DNA from 4 places in the Leuconostoc falkenbergense genome. Region 3 is predicted to be linked to each of the others. Evidence: riboswitches for the same ligand, from Rfam matches in the RefSeq annotation. Region 3 holds a riboswitch; each other region holds the start of a gene.
What was found. A riboswitch is a leader RNA that binds a small molecule or an ion and turns the genes downstream of it on or off. The one in region 3 is predicted to bind thiamine pyrophosphate.

Region 1 (5,663 bases), 290 kb from region 3:
TTTTAGCTGGGAAAAACATTGCCTCATGATGTGCCCAAATGAAATCTACCTTAGCAGCAATGGCTTCCTTGACGACCTCAGTTCGCACATCTAATGTTGTCATAACGCGACTAATTTGTTGATTCGGATTACCAATTTGTAAACCAGTGGGGTCACCTGCTTCTGCCAAGGAAAGTGGCGCAAACTGTTCAATTTGATCAATTAATTCTTGTGCAATCACGATATCATCTCCTTGATACGATCATAAGTTGTTTGCCATTTTGTGTAGGTTGGCGTGTCTTGGTTGCCTGAATTTTCCAAATGCGCCAAAATAACTTTGATACGATCACATTCTTTTTGCCACTTGGCAACAAGAATTGGTGATTTTGATTGCAACAGATACGGACCAAAATCAATCTCACGCTCAGATAATTTGGATTCACCAGGCGTGGCAACGATCACTTCATAAAAATGCGAACCTTCCTGAACAATGTCTTCCGCTATAATCAAATAGTGATTGTTGTTTAACCATGATCTGACAACATTCTCATCAGTATTTGGTTGTAAAATCAAAGTATTGTACTGATGATTTTTTGACTGACCAGCTGACAAAATGTCTTGAATCAAAATCCCACCCATGCCAGCAATTACAACCGTGTCAACCTTATCAGCTATGTCAATGGCAGCTAAACCATTCGCTAATCGCGCCTCAAGTTTGCCATTCAGATGTCGTTTGTTAATTTCATGTTGAACATTTTCAAACGGCCCTTGAGCGACTTCACCAGCTATGGCATGCTGGACATGATTGTTCAAGATTAAATGTGCGGGTAAATAGGCATGATCTGAACCTATATCAGCAATTATTGCGCCTTGTGGCACATGTTTAGCCACCGCTTCAAGGCGTGGCGAAAGATGAATACTATCCATAATGTTCCCTAAAAAAATTTTTTTACTCCTATCAGTATAGCAAAAAAGCCAGCTACGCGCTGACTTTCCTTATCCAAATTTTATCAATAACACACCAATTGCCATCGCCATAATACCAAATATTTGAGCCCTTGTGACTTGTCTTTGCGGTGAACGCCACCAACCAAATTGTGTAACAGCCATTGATCCAACGATTGAACCAAATAAGCCCAAAGTAACTGTTACCCCCGTACCAAGTTGTGGGACTAAATAGGCGGCTGCAAAAACAAATGCAGCACCTAATACACCGCCAATGAACAACCAAAACGGCTGCCCATTCGCATGAAATTCTTTTGGCAAAAAGGACTTATCACGAATAATCACAACCAGAAGAATCAAGATTGTGCCTGTCAAAAAAGAAAACACCGAGGCTCCGACTGAGGAATGCATTAATTGGCCAAAGTGGCCATTAATGGCTTGTTGAATAGCTGAAATAGCACCTGCCACTATCCCCCACAAACGCCATAAATTCAACGTAACGGCATTTTCATGATCTTTGTCGCTTTTTTCTTCAATTTTAGCAACCCCACGGCTGGCCAACACAACAGCAATGTAAATACCTAAGAATAAAATCAAAATTCCCATAGACTTAAGCCATGTCAAAGGATGCTGCTGTGCCCCAAAAAGCCCAAAGATATCAATCACTTCTCCCATCAAAACTTGACCTAAAATGGGCAAAATAATCGTTTGAATTGCCCCTAATTTGGGAAACATTAAAATGTTAGATGTTAAAAAGAAGACACCCAAAATTCCGCCCAACCAAATCCACCACGGGTTATGCGATAAAACAGTGCCAATAGGAACAATGTGTTGATTGGTCCCCAAAAAGACGGCGATCAGAAATATTGTCCCGACTGAAAATGAAATTAAACTCGACCTAAATGGTGAACGTACCGCTGCACCTAATTTTGCATTAATAGCACTTTGATTAGCTAATAAAAATCCAGCAGCCAATCCAATAAAATAAAGCATCTCAATACTACTCCTAAATATAACTTTTTTAATTTTAACTCATGCGTAATAAGTATACCCATAGGTGCCGTTTTTGCAAGCCAAACGACTTTCATCTATTGCAGGTAAAAATGGATTGTGGTACACTCTGTTTGTGAGATAATCACAAACAATTGAAAACACCAAAGTCTGGGGTGCCGAATGGCTGAGATAATACCCATATAACCTGATCTAGATCGTACTAGCGTAGGGAGATTTACTTGAATATTAATTCTATACAGACACAAGCTACTAATCGTCAGTCTGTTTTAGCATTTGTAATTGATATTATGTCAAAGCCAATCTTCCTATGGAGATTGGCTTTTTGTATGTCTAACCTCATTGCGGTGTTTTCACAACAAATTCGGAGGTGTGCAACATGCATACAAAATGGTCACTACGTGACGTTATCTTTATCGCGCTCATCGCGGTGTTTTTCGGTTTTATTTTCTGGGCTTGGGCATTTGCTTATAACGTCATTGCAGCAATATTAACGCCTATGGGTTTAAGTCCATATGCTAATGATGCAACAATTGGTCCATGGTTAATGGCTGGTCCAATGGCGGGCTACATCATTCGTCGTGCCGGTGCTTCGATTATTGGCGAAACGCTTGCCGGCACAATTGAAATGGTTTTTGGTTCACAATGGGGCGTCATGAACATCGTTGCTGGCGCTATTCAAGGACTGGGAACCGAAATTGGATTTGCTATTTTTGGTTACCGTCGCTGGGATAAAACTAGCTTAACTGCTTCAGTCATTACCGTCACAATTGTAACCTTTGGTTGGGACCTACTTCGTAATGGCTATGCACAATATTCGTTTGGTCTACTAGTTGGTTTGTTTATCACTCGCCTGATTTCATCAGCCATTTTTGCTGGTGTCATTGTTTACTTCACGCAAAAGCTAATTGCTAAATCAGGTATCTTAACAACGCATCAATCAGAGGTGATCTCATGATTTCAAGTATTGCTGTTCAAGTTTTGCCAATGACTGCAAATGAAAACGATGTTATTAAAATCGTTGATCACGTCATCGCTTACATTGATGCTAGTGGTGTTAATTACCAAGTTGGTGCGTTTGAATCAACATTAGAAGGTGATTATGATCAACTGATGTCACTTTTAGCACAATTGCCAAAAGTGGCTGCTGAAATCACAGACATACCTGTAATGGTTTATAGCAAAATCAACATGGCAACCACAAGTGATGTGCTTACAATAGCAAAAAAAACAGATAAATATAAATAAAGCGGTGTTTTCCGCGTACATAGGATATTCTAAACCGATGATTGTTACTCTAGAACATATTAATTTAAGCTACGACAAAACAAAAATATTTAACGACTTGACACTATCCATTCCAGAAAATAGTTTCAATCTTTTAATTGGACCATCAGGTATTGGTAAATCAACATTGTTAAAAATCATTGCCGGTTTATTCCCTCAACTTAAAGGCACTGTTTTGGTTGACAATACCGCCATTAGCCAGTTACCAGCTAATCAGAGAGCACAGCATGTTGGTTTTTTATTTCAAGATCCCGACACACAGTTTGCGATGCCTACCCCTTTTGAGGAATTGACGTTTACACTAGAAAACTTACAAATTCCGGCTGATGAAATAGCTAAACGTGCGACGGCGGCACTTGAATTTGTCGGCATCAAACAACTAGCCGACCAACAGATTGCCACGCTTTCAGGTGGTGAAAAGCAAAAAGTTGCTTTAGCAATAATTGTCGCAATGAAAAGTAAATTGTTGCTATTAGATGAACCTTTCGCCAATGTCGATATAATAGCACGGCAGGAAATTTTAAAAAAAATAAAAACATTGCAGGCTGATGGCGTTACCATTCTTGTGGCAGATCATGATTTTTCAGGTTATCAAGACATTGTAAACAATGTATGGGAAATTCAACATCAAACAATCTCAACACTTGAACATGATCAATTTATGCAACGCATTTCCAAACCACAACATCATATTTTTAAAACAACCAATGAGGGTATTTTTGAACTGACTCATTTTAAATTATCGGCCGAAAAAAGGACATTAATCACTGTTCCCCAACTCTTGATTGGTGCACCTGGCATTACCCTTCTAACTGGCGCAAATGGTAGTGGCAAATCAACTTTATTTAATGCGTTAACTAAATTGAAATCTTTTGATGGGCAGATAACTTATCAATCAAAAAATATTCAAAAATTAAAAGTTGCACAATATGTTCAAAAAGTGGCGCTATTATTTCAAAGTCCCGAGCGCCAGTTTCTTAGAATGACCGTCGATGAAGAATTAGCGTTGAGCTACCAACATAGCCAACATCAATCATTTTGGTCTTCCAAAGTAATTGATCATTATCTCACGCGCCTCAATCTTAATCATTTACGTCAACACATTGTCTATCAACTTTCTGGTGGCCAAAAGAAAAAGCTGCAACTGTTACTGATGTTAATTGTTGGCACGCCCGTTTTGTTGCTTGACGAACCAATTGCTGGACTTGATGTTGCCTCAGTACGTGTAGTCTCTGAAATATTACAAGAAATTTCGGCTCAAGGTAAGCAGCGTTTCATCATTATTAGTCACCAACTGGATGCCTTACTACCAGTCATTAACTACCATCTACACCTTGATCACCAAACATTATACTATCAGGAGCAACTTTAATGAATTCCGGTGTTAAATTCGTCTTTATTTTAATCGTCAGTATTGAATTAACCTTTATATTAAACGCCCGTATTAATTTTATAGTAGCGATCGTTGCTGCAATTTATTTAATGCTATCAAGATTAACATGGCAACGCTATTTATTGCTCGTGCTAATGCCTATTTTGCCCGTTTTGGGTGCATGGACATCATTTAATACGTATGGCACTCACAACATGGCAATCGTCATGGCGACCCGTATTGTGGCTTACATTTATCTTGGTGCTGCTTTCTCATTTACAACGAACATGGTTGATTTATTAAATACGCTAGAGCAAAAGTGGCATTTACCAACGACCTTTGTCTACGGATTACGAGGTGCACTGACATTCGTCCCCCGCGTCAAACAAGAAATCAAAACAATCCATATCGCTGCTCTCATGAGAGGTGAACACTTATCATTTTATTCACCTCAATTATTTTTCAAAGCGATTTTGGTTTCTCTGCAATGGTCAACACGGTTATCAACGGCAATGGTTTCACATGGTTTTACAGAAAATGCACCACGCACTCATTTTCAGTCGATTATCATACAAAAAAGAGACTGGCTAATAGCTATCAGTCTCTTGGTGATTTTGCAATTGATGATTGCATATCTTTAATTGGTGCAAACGTTTTGCGATGAATTGGCGTGATGCCTTTCGTTTCAATGGCTTGGAGATGTTCTTTTGTCCCGTAACCGGCGTTTCTCTCGAAGCCATAACCGGGATATTTTAGACCATAGTCAGTCATTAGACGGTCCCTGGTGACTTTTGCCACGATACTAGCAGCGCCAATACTATTACTACGTGCATCACCTTTAATGAGAAACTCTTGCGGGATATCAAGGTCCAACCGCATAGCATCAATCAATAGCACCTCGGCTTTAAGCTGTAATTTAGAAACAGCAATCGTCATCGCCATGCGAGCTGCTTCATAAATATTAATGTCGTCGATGGTAGCAGCTTCGACCTCTCCAATGCCAACAGCCAGAGCCTGTGTCATAATTTTTTCGTACAAATCTAATCGCTTCTTAGCCGATAATTGTTTT
Region 2 (5,663 bases), 1.0 Mb from region 3:
AACAAATGTCACTTGATTTGAAAATTAATGGTCAAGAAGTAACACCTTTTTTGAACAGCTTATATCATAGTAAGTCGAGTGTTTCATTTGATAATTTCTTTAATGAAGTTGGACAAGGTAAGACATCAGATGCAGAAAATATGCTAGAGACCTCTACTTTTGGATTACCACAAGGCTCTCTGTTTTCTAAATTAGGAGATGATCAGACTTTTCAGGCAATGCCTGCTATTTTGAATCAGCGTGCTGGTTATTCAAGCGCAGTATTTCATGGTAACATTGGTAGCTTTTGGAATCGTAGCACAGTTTATAAACATATGGGATACCAAAATTGGATTTCCGGTGATTATTTTGATTTAACTGGTAAAAAAGCGACATCGTGGGGACTGAAGGATAAACTATTATTCCAGAACTCTGTTCCTTATCTAGAACGTTTGCAGCAGCCGTTTTATGCTAAATATTTGACAGTGACGAACCACACACCTTATACGCTAGATGCACAGGACCAAGATCCTAATTTCCAGACGTCGAATACAGGTTCAACATTAGTGGACAACTATTTCATCACCAATCACTACCTTGATCAATCCGTGAAAGAATTCTTTAACTATCTCAAAAAATCAGGGTTGTACGATAATACTGCTGTTGTCTTGTATGGTGATCACTACGGTATTTCTAATACTGACGCGCCTTATTTGGCATCGGTGCTTGGCAAAAATGAGAGTAACTGGAACGATTTAGACAATGCTAATTTGCAACGGGTGCCATTGATTGTTCATATACCGGGCATGACAAATGGCTATATTGATCATACTTATGGTGGTGAAATTGATGTTGCGCCTACATTAGAGCATTTGCTTGGCATCAGTACAAAGCGGTATATTCAGTTTGGACAAGACTTGTTAAGCAAGCAGCACGTACAAATAGTTGCATTCCGTAATAAAGACTGGATAACACCAGAATATGCTAGTTTGTCTGGGCGAATTTGGAATACAAAAACGAATCAATTAATTGAATATCCTGACAAAAAATTGCAGACAAAACTTAATAAGATTCAAAGTTATGTGAATAAAAAATTGAATATGTCAGATAATTTGAATCAAAAGAATTTATTGCGTTTCTACACACCAAAAGATTTTAAGGCTGTTGACCCGTCGAAATATGATTACAGTAAAGACAGTACAGTCAAACGGTTGAAAAAGATTAACCAAAAATTAGGGACAAAATCCACAAGTTTGTTGTCTAAAAATGGTAACCGCTCGACTCTGAGTGATTACATCACTGATGCACCAGAGTCACGTGATAAAGCGACAGATACAACAAGATTGTTGCCACGAAATGCAGATGATTGGAGTGGAAATTAATGAAACTGGGAGCAAAAATATGACTAAGATTCTTATTGCCCTTGAAAACATTGGTCTTGGGGGCATGAAGCGTGCCACGACTGTTGTTGGTAATGCGTTGGCGCAACAGCACAACGTAGTATATTATAGTTTTTCTGATTTACCACCTTTTTATACACTATCAGCGGATTTATTGGTTGCAAAGAGGCCCTTAACACTAGCCAACGATGCAAAGCCTTATGTCAAATATGCTGAACAAATTCAAGATTTTATTAACATTGCACGGGAATTCGATGTGGTAATTTTAGCAGGTGGTTTGTTGTCTAGTTTTGCTGCTGTGATGAAGCCACAATTACCTGACACACAGTTAATTGGTTGGATGCATAATAATGTGACGACTTACAAAAGTCAGTACTATGCTGATATGCAGACTGAATTTGAGGCAGGTTTGCGGGCACTTGATACTGTCGTTGTACTGACAGACTATGATTTGGCGGGCTTTAAGCCCTATAATCAATACGCTGTCAAAATATGGAATCCGTTGACCATAACACCAAATGGACGCGCTGATTTGACACAACATATCATTGCCTTTACAGCTCGGATTGCGATTCAGCATAAAGGCATTGATTTCGCTGTGCAACTAGCATCTAAACTACCTAATGATTGGCGTTTGGCAATTGCTGGTAGTGGGCTACCAGAAGATATGGTAACGTTTCAAGAATTGATTGAAAAATATGCGGCTCAAGATAAAATTATTTATCGTGGTGGACTAAAAGACGAAGCTTTGCGACAACATTACCGTGATGCTAGTATTTTCTTACAGACTTCTCGTTGGGAAGGATTGCCGTTGGTTTTGGCTGAAGCTATGAGCTTTGGTTTACCGATTGTCGCAATGAAAAATACGGGTTCTGCAGAAGTGCTAGATGGCGGTCAATACGGCATTTTAGTTGAGAATGGTGATGTCGATGGTTTGTTAGCAGCTATTCAGCCACTATTAAACACTCAAAAAGAGCGCCAACATTATGCTGATATCTCACTACGACGAGTTGAAGATTTTGAGATAGGCCCAATTTTAGAACAGTGGCAGGCTTTGTTTTAATTAATTAATGTGCTATATTTAAATAGATATTAGGCGTGTTTTTAGCAACTTAGTTGACAAAGAACACTATTTTTAGAGGCACAAATATGAATTTTGACAAAGAAAATTTTAAAAAACCGTCTCTTGATCATCTACAATTTCGCATTGGTGAACTAGCACGTATGACGAATATATCGACACGGCAACTTCGCTATTGGGAAAAGCAAGGATATGTTCAAGCGATAGATCGAGAAGATGAACAAGAATCTCGATTATATGGGTTTCGTGCGTTTGTTAAAGTTGCGATTATCAAACAAAACTTAGATGATGGTGATAGTTTACATGAAGCCGTTGATAAGGCTAATGAACAGCTTGAAAGTGCTATGATTATCCATCATATTATGAAGAAAGCCTTCCAAGGTATTGAAGAATATGAAGGACGTGTTGTGGTCAACTTGGGCTATTTTGATGACGCTGAAACGCAATTGCTGTATGTTTATCTTGAGTCTGGAAAAGTAAAGTATCGGGTTGTTGATAAACGTGAGTTTCCAATTACGAAAAAAAGCCAGTTACTATAACAGGTTCCATTTAGAATTGTTATAATAATTGGCTTTTTATTTGAACATTTTTGGTTGAACGCGAAGTAAAACAATCAGTACAATGACAGTCAAAAGGATTTGTGGGACAACGTAAGCTGCGTTGTAAATCAGTGAATAGAGCCAAGGATTTTGCCCTTTAGGAGCAAAAGCGCCGTAAAAGAAACCACCAGCCAAAAAGGAACCAAAAAAGCGACCAAAACCACCAAGTACGGCGCCAAGTGATACTAGTACCATTGCTTGTTTTGTTGTATTTCGACGGAGTGCATATTTTAATTGGCTCGTGAACAATCCGCCGAGACCAACCAACGTATAGGCAAAGAAGTAGTCGAAAAATACTTGTAGTGGATTTAAATAATATGGATTTAAAATAAAAGTCACCACACCAACAATTAATCCAGTCACCATACCGGCTTTTACACCATGTCGGTAGGCAACAAATAATATTGGGACCAATGACAAGGTCACGGCGCCACCTTGTGGCATTTTAAAAAGGGTCAGCCAATCGAAAACAACAGCCAAGGCGGCAAATATAGCCACTTCAGCGATGACGCGGGAACGAGAATTTTGCATAGATTTCATATCTCCAAAAAATAAAAGCGCAACCGTCAAGAGAGTTCACAGGTTGCGCCATTAATGAGCTAAACAATGTTATATCTCCCTTCGCATGCATTATCATGAGCAGGTTCGGTGGGTATATCTCAGCCATAGGGCACCCCAGATAATCTAAGTATAACGAAAATGACAATAAAGTCAAATTAAGGGAGCTAACCCTAAAGGTGTGGGCATTTATCATATGACAACATGGCAATATCAATTTAAAATAGCACCGCACAATGCCGGTCAATCAGTTAAAGCATTGTGGATAAAATGGCTTATTCCAAAGCGTATTCGTGGGGCTCTCAGGATTAAGCGACATTTTACCGTGAATGGTAAAGTGGTCCCGACTAGTTATTTTTTGGCAACAAATGATGTATTAGTGATGACCTTTGATCAGGATGATTTTAGGACGAGTAACTCTAATTATGGACCGAATCATAGTCAGAAAGTAGTAACTTTATTTGAAAACGATTATCTTGTGGTTGTCGATAAACCAGCGGGTATGAAAATGCATCCGCATTCACCAACAGAAGATGATACTTTGCTGAATTACGTTGCCGGTGATTTTCAAAGGCGCCATTTGGAAGTGGCCCCTTATATGGTACATCGAATTGATCGGGCCACATCGGGGGCCGTTATTATTGCAAAAACGCCTTTGGTAGTCCCAATACTTGACCAATTACTATCTGCTAAGGCAATTACACGGACTTATTTGGCATGGGTGAGTGGCGTGATGCCGACAAAACAGGGAATAATTGAAACACCAATTGGCATTGATGCACAAGACGACAGGAAACGTGCTGTCAATGGAACCAACGCACAATTTGCTGTGACACATTGGACTAATATACATACGGTTTATCAAAATTCTTTATTACGAATTCGTTTAGATACTGGCCGAATGCACCAAATTAGGGTTCATTTAGCTAGTATAGGCCATCCAATAGTTGGGGATGACCTATATGGTGGGTGTCATATGCCAAGATTGATGCTGCATTCAGCTACCATTGAACTCCCTTTGCCCTTTGATGGTGGCATTAAAACGATTACAGGTCCATTGCCTGATGATTTTCCACGACAATTGCGTTAATAAAAAAAGAAGCTCGCGACGAGCTTCTTTTTTATTAAGATTAGGCTTCTTTTGTAACGCCCTTGTTGAAGAAGTTAGCGGCAAATGCTGCCAAAGCACCACCTAGTAGATCAGCCACTAGGTAAACCCAAACGTGACCAAGTGCTTTACCTTGAACAAAGATTGCAGGACCTAAGGCACGAGCAGGGTTGAAAGCGCCACCGGTAATAGGTAACGCAACAATGATTAGGACTGCTAACCACAAACCGATAATCAATGGGGCAGGGACATTAGCCAATTTAGTGACAATTGAAATGACCAAAACAAACAAGAAAGTCAAAATCAATTCAAAGGCAAAAGCGTACCAGCCTTGCCCGTCAGCAAAGTTAGTTTGACCAAGACCAGCCAAAGTAACGAATTGTTTGACTGTCATTGATTGACCTGACAAAGCGGTTGTAACGGATGTTGACTTTAGATAAGCTGTAACGCCAAGATAGACAGCACCAGAAGCGACAATAGCACCAATCAATTGTGCTAATACATAGCCGACAAATTCGACCCATGACAAACGCTTTTGAATAGCCATTGAAAGTGATACGGCTGGGTTAAAGTGCCCACCAGAAATTTGACCAAAAGCATAAATGGCAACGGCCAATGCCAAACCAAATGAAAAACCAATTGTGATAGGTGATTGTGTCGTAATAGCTGAATAAACAACACTACCAGTTCCAAAGAACACTAACATAAATGTTCCTAGAAATTCTGCGATATACTTACGCATGAAAAATTCTCCTTGTGTGTAATATTACCAATAAATCCCATTATACACGTTTATTTCTAGAAACAAAAAAAGATTGACAATGTTAGTCAATCTTTATAAACTTTAGGCTTTTACGGCTTTTTCTTTACTGGTTTTATTGAAGTAATTAGCGGCAAATGCTGCCAATGCACCAGCGATTAGCTGTGCTGGAATATAG
Region 3 (5,663 bases):
CCGGGTGGCAGGCATGTGAGAGCTCATTAGGTCATTGAAGAGCTCCCACTGCCTTTTTATTTTAAAAATAATCTAGGAGAATAAACAAATGGAATTATTATTACTAAAGGAACCATTAACGGTATTTCAGGTGGATAATTTACAGGAGGTTAATTTATCTATAAATCCTTTGAATATCAGTATTACAGCTGATGAAATATCTGTAGTAGCGCCTACTTCACAAGTGCCTGCAGAAACAGTGAACAGAGAAGATGGCTGGCAAATGTTTAAAATTGAAGGCGTACTGGACTTTAGTTTAATCGGTATTTTGGCAAAAATATCAGGGGTTTTGGCAAAAGAAAATATAAGCATTTTTGCACTATCAACATTTAATACAGACTATATTTTGGTTAAGACAGATAAAGTGCATAAAGCGGTACGAGAGCTGAATAACAATGATTTTGTTATTCGTCATGAGTAAGATTGAAAAAAATCAATTATAATTGTTAAACTAAATGGGCACGGCAATGTGTCTTTTTGTTTGTGCTTAAAAAATGAATATTTGAAAAAGGCCTAATTGGTGAAAATGTTTGACACTTGTTACAAAATAGTCATATTTTACTTCATTAGCCTGAATCACTAAGTTCAATTTTTTATACTAAATATGTTTCAATGTTGCAGAGCTAATGGTTTTCTTAAATTTCCAATCTTGTTGGTAAAAAGCTTGCTCCCAAAACTGCCATTCGAGTTCACAACTTTTTAAGAAAAATTGCATAGCTTCTTCACGTTGTAATGATGTTGCATCTGATGCCAGACGATCAATCCAATCGAAAATTTGATCAGAGACTGTGGTCTGAGAATCATCATCCGTTTTAGCATAGAAATCAATCCATCCTTTAAAAGGATTAGCTTGATTATTAGCCTTTTCTTGAACTTGCTTGTTGGCAATTTCATGGTACGTCCAAGGACAAGCTTGAAAAGCAGCGAGAATATTCAGCAGTAAACCTGTATCAGCTGCACGATACATATGTAATTCATATAGATATGCTTTTGGTGCTGGTGTTGCATGTTGTAACATTTCATATTGAACGCCGGCCACATCGCAAAAGACGTGGTGTGGATGAATTTCGCTATTCAAAATAAAATCAATTGCATTCGCAAAAAATTTTATTTCAGTACGGTCAGTTAGTTTTGTAATTGCAGTGGCATAAATTTTAATAAATTCACTCAAATATTGAAAATCTTGTTCAACATAAAAAATTAAAGCTTCTCGTGGTACGTATCCTGTCGCAATACCACGGACAAATGGGTGTTCATGAATAGCAGTCATAATTGGTTGTGCATGAGCACGTAATTCTTCTGAAAACAACATAATATCTCCTAATAATTGGTTTTTAGTCAACAAAAAAAGCGCTTTGTTAAGAGCGCAAAAAGAGCATCTTTATTAAATAAAAGAATGCCACTTTCCTACGCTAGTGTTGACTAGATCAGGTTCGAAGGGACTGATGTAAACATCATCTCAGCCAAGAAGGCACCCCTAGTGGACAACATATAATATTTTATGAATTAAGAATAACACTACTACAAAATAATTACAAACATTAAAAAAATAGGAGTCAGTGCATTGCATTTTTGAAAACAATGAGTTATACTTTTTCACGTAGTTTAATATTTTATCTGGGGTACCGTAAGGTTGAGATTATACCCATTGAACCTGTCAGGTTAATACCTGCGAAGGAAGATAAGTTAGATTAAGACATTTTTTGATGCCATCAATCACTAGTCTCTTTTGTGGTTGGTGGTTTTTTCTATGATCACTTATTACTAAAACGGTATATTATCAAAACTTACGACCTCAATCAAAAGGAGAATATGTTTATGGAACAGTTAGAAATCTCATCTGAATCAAAGGTTAGGTGGTCGTTGCGAGAAGTGATATTAATGGCATTAATAGGTATTGCTTTTGGTGTCATTTATTTCATTATGGATCCAATATACACAGCTTTAGATGCTGTTTTGGTCCCACTCGGATTACATCAATACACAATTGCGATTACAATTGGTCCTTGGATGATGGCAGCGCCACTTTCCAGCTATCTATTGAGAAGGATGGGGGCTGGATTAATTGGTGAATTACTAGGTGCGACAGGAGAAGCACTTTTGGGAGGTTACTGGGGTGTAGCGACTTTAATTTCTGGTTTTATTCAAGGAATCGGATCAGAGTTAGGTTTCACATTAACAGGCTATAAAAATTGGAAAACAGGTTTAATTTTGTCGACCCTTACAGGAACTATTGTGACTTTTATATGGTCATTGTTCCATGATGGCTATCTTCAGTTTGGAATTAGTATGTTAATCGGATTGTTCATTGTACGGTGGATTTCAATTGCTTTTTTTGCTGGCCTACTAGTTTATTGGATTGTTAATCTATTAGAAAAGTCTAAGTTATTAAAAAAGTGACGTTAGGATGACCAACAATGACGATTTTAAAAACTAGCCATTTAGATATTAAGATTGATGACCAATTAATTTTAAAAGATATTACGCTATCCATCCAACCGGGACAATTTATTTTATTAGTTGGTGAATCAGGTTGTGGGAAGTCTACATTGATGACTGCTCTGGCGGGTTTGTATCCCAAGTATGGTGGTGAATTGTCACAAACAGTTTTATTAAATAAACATAATATCGCAACAATTAAAGCCAATTTTCGATCGAGAAAAGTAGCTATGTTATTTCAACATCCCGATCAACAGTTCGCAATGGATCGTGTGGAAGATGAATTAATTTTTTCACTTGAAAATTTGTCTCTATCAAAACAAGAAATAGATACACGAATCAATGAAGCATTAATTGAAGTCGGTATTGAATCACTGAGACATAGTGATTTAGCTCATCTATCAGGTGGGGAATTGCAAAAAGTGGCTTTAGCTGAAACGTTAGCTATGGGTGCCGAAATCATTTTGTTAGATGAACCTTTTGCAGCGGTTGATCCCGTGCATCGAAAAGAATTGCAGTTATTGTTGAAAAAGTTAGCTGATCGTGGGCATGGTATTCTAGTTTCTGATCATGATACAAGTGGTTATCAGTTGCTGATGACGAATGCTTTTCGCATAGCAAATAAAACACTTTATCAAGTAGGTAAGAATGAAATTAAGGATATGTTTAATGAATATAGTCCGCAGCAGTTACAGGTTCACAATACAGTAGATGAACTATCGTTTAATATGGTTGATGTGACATTGCAAAATGGTATCATGCCTATTTTACAAAATAGTGATTTTAAGTGGGCAAAAAATAAAATAACATTAATTACTGGACCAAATGGTATTGGTAAGTCAAGTTTGTTATTAACTTTTGCGCGATTGCATGATTTTCAAGGAACATTATGTTACGAAGAGCAATCAATTAATAATTTACCTTTCAAAAAATATGCACGTTTGGTGGGGCTAGTTTTTCAAAATGCAATGAATCAATTTTTAAACATTACAGTAAAAGAAGAGCTTGAGCAGGCTAGATCAAGGAGTCGTTTCAAAGGGTACTGGACTGAAGACAAAATATCCAAAGTTATCGACCGGCTCAATCTTGACGGACTAGCAGAACATAGCGTGTATGAATTGTCAGGGGGGCAGCAAAAAAAATTACAATTATTAATTATGATAGTTATTTCTCCAGAAACATTATTATTAGATGAACCTTTGGCGGGTTTGGATACGATATCTATTCAACATGTTATGGCAACTATTAAGGATGTCGCTGATGATTTGCATCAAACCGTTATTATGATTTCGCACCAAACACACGGCATTGCAAAATATATTGACTATCACGTTCATTTCGATAAAAGTGGCCTGCGCTATGAGGAGAAAATATATTAATGAATGAAACTCAAAAACTATTATTGGTCTTACTCATCTCTTTTGAAATAGCTTTCACAAAATCAGTATATCTCAATTTAATTTTGATTGTAATGAGTCTATTAATTTTATTGATAACTGGGAATTTTGCAAAGAACTTTGCTCGATTTGTGATTGTAAGTATACTGCCGGCCATTGGATCATTTACTTCGTTCTACTTTTTTGGTACCGGAAACAAAGAACAACGGATACATTTTGCTTTGGTCATGACGACTCGTGTCGGAGTGTATATTTTTTTGGGCGCCGCTTTTATATCGACCATGGTTTTATACAAATTATTACGTTCTTTGGAGCAAAATGTCAAAATGTCTGCTACCTTTGTCTACGGTATATTAGGCGCTCTTAGTTTTATTCCTAAAATTATACACGCTGTGAAGATGATTCGTGCAGTCGGCATGATGCGAGGAGAAGTGTTGCATTTTTGGTCTCCAAAACTATATTTTAAAGCGATTACCCAGTCATTGGTATGGTCCAATAATTTGGCCATGGCTATGACTTCACATGGTTTTGAGGAAGGAGAAAAACGAAGTTACTATGAACGGTTTCCAGCAAAATTTGGTGGCTGGATGATTATTCTGATCGTTATGTTATTCATTCAATACTGCGTTTTTATTTTACGACTCTGGTAATTATTTTTTAATCATTAGCTAATTTTGAGAGCTACATCTGTGATCAAAGATTGAACGGTTTAGAAAAGTCCGCGTTTTTCTTAGAGAATATAAAAGGAGCTGAATTATGAACTATAACAAAATTGTTTTCTTTGACTTAGACGGCACGCTTTGTCCCAATAACGATCTAAAAGTTAGCGTGGAAATGATTGAGCTATTAAAAACGTTTCCAGAACGTGGGATTCTGCCAGTCATAGCTAGTGGCCGTAGTTTTTATGAAACTAAACCATTACTCGAAATGCTGGCAATAGATTCGTATATACTATCAAACGGATGCTATGTTGTTTGTCAAGGCACAGTTGTAAAAGAATCATTTATATCAAATGTTATTATTCAAAAAGTTCTATCTCTCGCTCGTAAGAATAATCACGATGTTGGTTTTTTTCATCAGAATGGCTACGCATTCACCGGTATAAGTACAGCAACAAGTGAACATTTAAGTTCAATGAACTTATCCAAAAATATAATTGATCCAAACTATTATCGAAAACACAAAATTAATTTCTTAAATATTTATTTACCAAAGAAAGAAGAGACAATTTATCAGAATATATTTGCCAAACAAGCCAATTTTTTTCGCTATGCACCAATGGCTATTGATGTATTACCGTCGGATGTGTCCAAGTCTCAAGGCATCACAATTCTTCTCAGTGCGATGAATGGCAAGAATATTTCAACTTATGCATTTGGTGATCAAAACAATGATTTAAGTATGTTTTCCAAAGTTGACTATGGTATCGCTATGAAACAGGCAACACGAGAATTAAAGCAAAAAGCTAGCTATGTTGCGCAAACAGACTTTGGGGTTGTTGAAGGGTTAAAGTATTATCATTTAGTCTAAAATGAAGTTTCGCAAAACACAATTTTAACAAAGTAGTAGTAGTCCACATAATTTCATACTTTGGACTTGTGATTAGCGACTAACGAAACACTTTGTAAATAGGAGGTCAATCAAATGGCAAAAACAGTATTAGTGACAGGAAGTAGTAGGGGTCTTGGTGCCGAAATTGCGTTGCAGTTTGCTAGAAGTGGGTATAATGTGGTAATTAATTATTTTCAGCACGCCCAGTTGGCAAGGCAAATTATTCATGAAATTGGC
Region 4 (5,663 bases), 680 kb from region 3:
GACAAACACATTAGCACCATAAACACCCTGTGCAGCAAATGTCTTTAAATCAGCGCTAATACCAGCACCGCCACTACTATCAGCACCAGCGATTGTTAATACTTGTGGTGTTTCATTGCTCATAAGTATTGCACACTTTCAGTCATAAATGTCGCTACTTCCTCACTTGTAATTGCAGCAAGTTCATCTAGCAATTGCATACTATAAAAACCTGGTGTCGTGATTTGATGGCTGGCTTTGAGGCCAGCTAACTTAAACGTTGCCATCGTGTACATGACATTTTCCATAGTGAGTGATTCAGCCACAAAAGCACCAATCATGGACGATAATGCATCACCAGTTCCCACATTAGTTGATAATAATGGCACGTCTGTCTCAATGACGGCAGTTTGATGCCCATCGCTAATAACATCTTTGGCACCACTTAATGCAATTATGGCACCAGTCTTTTCTGCTGCTAATTGTGCGATGGCAATTACATCACCACTACCAGTGGCGTCAATGCCTTGGCTGTCAAAATCAATATCGGCAAACCACGCGATTTCCGCTGCGTTACCTCGAATAATATCAACATGCCCTTCTCGCATCAAAGTCTGCACGGCCTTACTACGAAAAGGTACTGCAACAGCAACTGGATCCAAGATAACAGGTTTATCTAAGTTAGTAGCGACCTTTGAGAGCGTTACAATATCTGATAATTCATTGGCCTTAAGCGTACCAATATTAATGACAACGGCATGTGCAATTTGACATAAATCATTAAATTCACTAACTTCGCGACTCATAAGCGGCGAACCACCAATAACATTCACTACATTGGCTACGAATTGTGGGGTAACAAAGTTAGCATAGGTCAGAACAAGCGGTGATTGTGTCCGTACATTTTTAATTGTCATTAGTATTGACTCCCTTTTTCATAGGCATTCCGCCAAAATTTTAGTTCAAATTGATACGATTTTTCAAAAATAGCGACATCTAGTCGACTGTCTGAATGGTCAACAATCTGCCAGTAATAGGTTACCAAATCATGGTATTGTTTACTGGCATAATATTGCTGCCAACCATTGTTTGTTTGATGTGCCAGTGCTTTAGCTATAAAGTAATAGGATTCCACACAAGGTAAGGTTGCCATGATTGCTGACATAGCACCTTTTTGAGCTGCTGCACGCATATGATTAACATAGGATTGCCCAACCAAATCTAAAGGCTTTGAGGCAACAGCATCCACTAGACTAAGATGTGCTTGTCCCTCATCATCGCTTGTCGGTCTGGTTAAATGTAATGATTCATCAATTTGATCAACGATAGGCATAAAAGCTTCGATATAACTGGCATCTTGAGCCGTATAATAATCGGCTTGATGCTTGGTTAATGAGTTATTACCAATTGCTTTCACGAAAGGCTCAGCCATTATTTGAGGCATAAACTGTTCTCTAATTGTTTGTAATGAGGTCATGTTTTCTCCATAATAGGACACAAAAAGGCCGCGAACCCACTCCAAGAAGATGCGTTCACGGCCAGTAATCAACATTTAAAAAACACTAGCTTATGCAACATATCTCCCTGCGTACGTACTAACGTCATCAGGTTCAATGGGTATTTCTCAGCCAATCGGCACCCCAGATATTTTATTCATTTCAAGATAAGTGTAAACGAATGTCACCAGATAATCAACCCCACCATTCAGGATCAACATCTCTCATTTGATGTTTCAGTGACAATTGCGAATCACTTGTAACACGTTGGTAAGTCGTTGTGTAGGGATTTTTCATCAAATTAATCATTTGCTGATACTGTGTACTTTTCAAAAAATCAGCTAATTGACTGTGATTTTGCCAAAAAGTCCACAACATATAATCTGCTTTACCATTATCATTTTGAGCCACAACACCGGCAACATTTACTAACTTACCAATTAGTTTATCATTATCATCTTTAGCCTGAAAGGCAATTTGATGAATCACACGGCCAGTTAATTGACCATTAATATAACGACTATCAAAGCCTAATGGCCGTTGAAATTGTTGGACAATTTCTGGCGCATCCAAAATCAAAACATTCGAACCCGCCAATTGTGATACCTTGCCGAGGTAAAACACGTTGTCTGGATTCGCTGTTTGAAGTGCTAATAATTCTGAAACTGACTGTTCTGGTGCAAGTACAAGATTAATTTTCATAAGAATGGCTCCTTTAACATTGTGACGACATCTGGTGAAAGCCGAACTGCATTACGCTGAATAAACTGTTGGACGCCTTTAAACGTTGTCAGATCAACTGTGGGTGTCATAGCATCTGATGCAACTAATGCTTTTGCATAGACAATATCTGAACGCGTCATCATCGTCATGCCCCATGGCTCGCTCAGTAACAGTGATTCCCATTGATCAGTTAATAATGCTTCAGCTCTTTTGAACCGATTGTCTTTGGCAATAAAACTACTCAGATCTGTTGGATTTAATTTCATAGGGTCAACACCTTTCCAATTTGATTAGGCAAACTGAGTTGTTGCTCTTCTGGCAGTATCCAATAAACACGACGATACTGTGACATAATCGGTGATGTTTCACCGTCACCATCAGTTAGGATAATCACTGTTGTCGTCTCACGAGGTGTTTTTTGTTTATCTAGATAGTCAAAAATACTTTGAAATGCCGTTCCTCCGCCAGCACGGCGCTGCCAATGATTGATATTTTTAATCACTTCAACTGCTGTATCAAATGAAAACACGCGGACTTTAGCATCAAATTGTTGTGTTATTTGCATCACATTGGCTAGGAATTTACCCACTAGTCTATCACTAATAGAAGCTGAATTGTCGACAAATACCAAAATTTCATTTTCGTACGTACTAATTTCACCAAATAAGTCCATTCGATAGGCTTGGCGCCGATTAAATCGTGCGCGTGATGGTTGCTTTTGATTAGGTACTTGGCTTACCCCTGTTTTGAAGATTTGACGCCAATTTTTTTTAGGCACCACCACCGCGGAAATCTGTTGTATGACAGCACTAGCCAAGTGACCTCGCCCAGATTTTTGTGCATCTTCATTGGCTTGCCGAATGACTTGTTCAAGTGCCGATTTAGCCTCATCAGACTCATCGCCAACACTCGCCCAATCACCGTGGCCGTCGACGTCACCATGAGCAGGCACATCATCTTCAAAACGACTGATTAAATCAATATAAGTTTGCGAATCTTGATAAGGCGCAAACCATTCGCCGTACACATCAAACAACATTTGCAAAGTCACAGCCGTTGGTAACTCACCTAATTCCTTAGGTAAATATTGATTAATCGCCACATCAGTCCCTAGATCAACAACTGATTTTGCTTGGTGCGTTGCAGCATAGCGAACTGGGTGTTCCCAAATAACATGCAGTGATTCATGTGCCAATGCAGCAGCAATCTGATTATACGTGCTGAAATTTTCCGTTAAACGTGCTGGATTGATTACTAAGTACCAACGATGATTTTGCCATTTTAATGCCAAAGGATGCGGTGCTAACAGGTTCATTTCGCGGGTTAAATTCATGACAATGTTGCCATATAGTGGTGAAACATCGAGTAAGGTTTTAATACCACCTAATATTAAATTATCCGTTTCATCCTTTGTTATCATCTGGTCGCAATGTCCATAATTTGTTGATACAACACGTTTGCATAGTGTTCTTCTGAATTGTACAAATCATCTAAAATTGGAGCATTTGTCATTTGCTTAACCAGTGCATATTGACCATCTGGTGCCAGCAATTGTAGTAATTCACTAAAACGTGCAGCGTTATTATCGTGTGTCATATCTGCCGTCAATAACAATGTTTTCATCACTGTCATTTTTTGAATTTCTGAATAGCTTTCAAATTTGGAACGAATGGTTAAAGGTACTTTAGGTCCGTCTGGTTTTGAGTCAAAGACTTCTTCGGCAGTTAAGCTAGGCGTTTGTTCGCGTACAAATCGAACAAATTGTGTTGCCACTACTTGACCTAAATCACCCGCCACAATATCAAATAACAAATCTTCTTGCTGACGATTAGATAGCCTAAGCAATTCAAAAAGATCATCCGACACACGTTGCCAAGCACGTGGGGTTGGATTCAAATCAACTTCACGCACGTCAGGATACAACAAACTAGCATTTTCAGCGATAAACCTGCGCACCAAATCATGAATATTGGGCCGTTGATCCCCTTTAGCAGCCCATGCTAACCAATCTTTCACTGATACGCTCATCACTAATCTTGTTGTCCGATCCTTAATTGCGGCATCAGAAGTTTGAACCGCATATTCAGATGTCTCAAAACCATGCATACTATCATCTGGATTTTCTGCCAAGATAAGGAGAACATTTTTTGGCAAAATTAGATCATTAATCTGTCGTTGTAACACTAAATTCATCAGTTCAGCCTGAACAGCTTGTGAGCCACGATTGAATTCATCTAAAAACCAAATAATTGGTTGACTCGGTACCGCTTCAGCATGCTGAATAATTTGAATCAGCGTATGTGTGTAGCCAAATTTAACGTCAGCAAGTTGCCCATAATGTTTAGTTTGCAAAAACGCACTTTCAGTCAAGGGCGGTATTGGAATCGCCAAATCGCCTTTTTCTGACAGAGAAACCACCGTTGTAAACAATTGCGCATTCATTTGCTTTGCCACATCGCTCACTAAAGCAGACTTGCCAATGCCTGCTTCTCCAACAATATTAGGCACATTACCGCCTCGTAATATCAGTGGGACTGCCGTTAATAATTGTTGATAAGTTAAACTCATAATGAACCTCATTCCTAACTATATTTTACCGCAATCCAAACAATCATGCTAAAATGAAGATATGACAAAAAAAATTCTAATTCTCGGTGCTAATGGTCAAATTGCCAAATTAGTGGTTACTATGTTAGCCAATACCGACACACAATTAAAGCTCACCTCTCTTCACGCCAAACCAGCCCAACATATTACCAAGCTAGATGCAGCAAATGAAGCTGATTTGGTGACGGCATTAAAAGATATTGACATTGTCTACGCCAATATTGGTGCCGAAGGCCGTCAAAAAAATGTGGCTAATGCGTTGGTCAATGCCATGCATACTGCTGGGGTGTCTCGCCTGATTTGGATCGCAACAATTGGCATTTACAATGAGTTGCCACCTCAGCAAGCTGATTTGTGGCGCAATATTTTAGGTACTCCCGAAAACGAAAACAGCTATATTGGCGATCAAGCTGTTGCCGCGCAACGTATCACAGCATCTCAACTTGATTACACCATTATCAGGCCAAATGAACTCACCGATGACAATAAGATGCAGCAACTAAATGTTCAAACTGATCCACAAGAAGAAATTATTGGTGGGCCAATCACACGCACTAGTGTCGCCGAATTTGTCACGAAACTCATCAACAATCCCGACCAATATATCGCTGAATCAGTTGCAATTTCATCAACTCACTAAACTTGATAATCATAAAAAGGTTCCAGAATGAATTGCCTTGACTAAGCAAATTTTTCTGCCCTTTTTTATTAGCAAGTTGTTATTTTTAGGAACACTCATTTATGAAACACACTTTAAAACGCTACACACTGGCACCATTAGCACTCAGCTTTTGGATCCCCCTACTGATTATGTTAGCTTATTTTGCCTATCGTCACATGGCACCATTTGGCACCAGC

Region 1: it holds a riboswitch for thiamine pyrophosphate, as region 3 does, so the genes downstream of both, ACI3ES_RS04395 (ECF transporter S component) here and ACI3ES_RS05850 (ECF transporter S component) in region 3, are expected to answer to the same signal.
Region 2: it holds a riboswitch for thiamine pyrophosphate, as region 3 does, so the genes downstream of both, thiT (energy-coupled thiamine transporter ThiT) here and ACI3ES_RS05850 (ECF transporter S component) in region 3, are expected to answer to the same signal.
Region 4: it holds a riboswitch for thiamine pyrophosphate, as region 3 does, so the genes downstream of both, ACI3ES_RS02500 (transcriptional regulator) here and ACI3ES_RS05850 (ECF transporter S component) in region 3, are expected to answer to the same signal.

Annotation. Positions count from the first base shown of each region.
Region 1 covers NZ_CP174386.1:884,697-890,359, reverse strand. Annotated here, with positions in the region: gene ACI3ES_RS04410 (Nif3-like dinuclear metal center hexameric protein) at 1-223, opposite strand, end outside; gene ACI3ES_RS04405 (class I SAM-dependent methyltransferase) at 217-906, opposite strand; gene ACI3ES_RS04400 (DMT family transporter) at 976-1,917, opposite strand; TPP riboswitch at 2,077-2,166, shown strand; gene ACI3ES_RS04395 (ECF transporter S component) at 2,315-2,893, shown strand; gene ACI3ES_RS04390 (thiamine-binding protein) at 2,890-3,183, shown strand; gene ACI3ES_RS04385 (ABC transporter ATP-binding protein) at 3,221-4,594, shown strand; gene ACI3ES_RS04380 (energy-coupling factor transporter transmembrane protein EcfT) at 4,594-5,235, shown strand; gene ACI3ES_RS04375 (ribonuclease HII) at 5,192-5,663, opposite strand, start outside.
Region 2 covers NZ_CP174386.1:30,375-36,037, forward strand. Annotated here, with positions in the region: gene ACI3ES_RS00200 (LTA synthase family protein) at 1-1,361, shown strand, start outside; gene ACI3ES_RS00205 (glycosyltransferase) at 1,381-2,442, shown strand; gene ACI3ES_RS00210 (MerR family transcriptional regulator) at 2,529-2,999, shown strand; gene thiT (energy-coupled thiamine transporter ThiT) at 3,036-3,590, opposite strand; TPP riboswitch at 3,659-3,747, opposite strand; gene ACI3ES_RS00220 (RluA family pseudouridine synthase) at 3,814-4,707, shown strand; gene ACI3ES_RS00225 (MIP/aquaporin family protein) at 4,748-5,467, opposite strand; gene ACI3ES_RS00230 (MIP/aquaporin family protein) at 5,570-5,663, opposite strand, start outside.
Region 3 covers NZ_CP174386.1:1,169,839-1,175,501, reverse strand. Annotated here, with positions in the region: gene ACI3ES_RS05860 (ACT domain-containing protein) at 89-460, shown strand; gene tenA (thiaminase II) at 638-1,351, opposite strand; TPP riboswitch at 1,427-1,528, opposite strand; TPP riboswitch at 1,648-1,736, shown strand; gene ACI3ES_RS05850 (ECF transporter S component) at 1,858-2,439, shown strand; gene ACI3ES_RS05845 (ATP-binding cassette domain-containing protein) at 2,457-3,857, shown strand; gene ACI3ES_RS05840 (energy-coupling factor transporter transmembrane protein EcfT) at 3,857-4,525, shown strand; gene ACI3ES_RS05835 (Cof-type HAD-IIB family hydrolase) at 4,632-5,405, shown strand; gene ACI3ES_RS05830 (3-oxoacyl-ACP reductase) at 5,520-5,663, shown strand, end outside.
Region 4 covers NZ_CP174386.1:491,485-497,147, reverse strand. Annotated here, with positions in the region: gene thiD (bifunctional hydroxymethylpyrimidine kinase/phosphomethylpyrimidine kinase) at 1-123, opposite strand, end outside; gene thiM (hydroxyethylthiazole kinase) at 120-896, opposite strand; gene ACI3ES_RS02500 (transcriptional regulator) at 896-1,456, opposite strand; TPP riboswitch at 1,544-1,632, opposite strand; gene ACI3ES_RS02495 (hypothetical protein) at 1,671-2,177, opposite strand; gene ACI3ES_RS02490 (hypothetical protein) at 2,174-2,464, opposite strand; gene ACI3ES_RS02485 (VWA-like domain-containing protein) at 2,461-3,618, opposite strand; gene ACI3ES_RS02480 (ATP-binding protein) at 3,615-4,766, opposite strand; gene ACI3ES_RS02475 (NAD(P)H-binding protein) at 4,828-5,445, shown strand; gene ACI3ES_RS02470 (YfhO family protein) at 5,547-5,663, shown strand, end outside.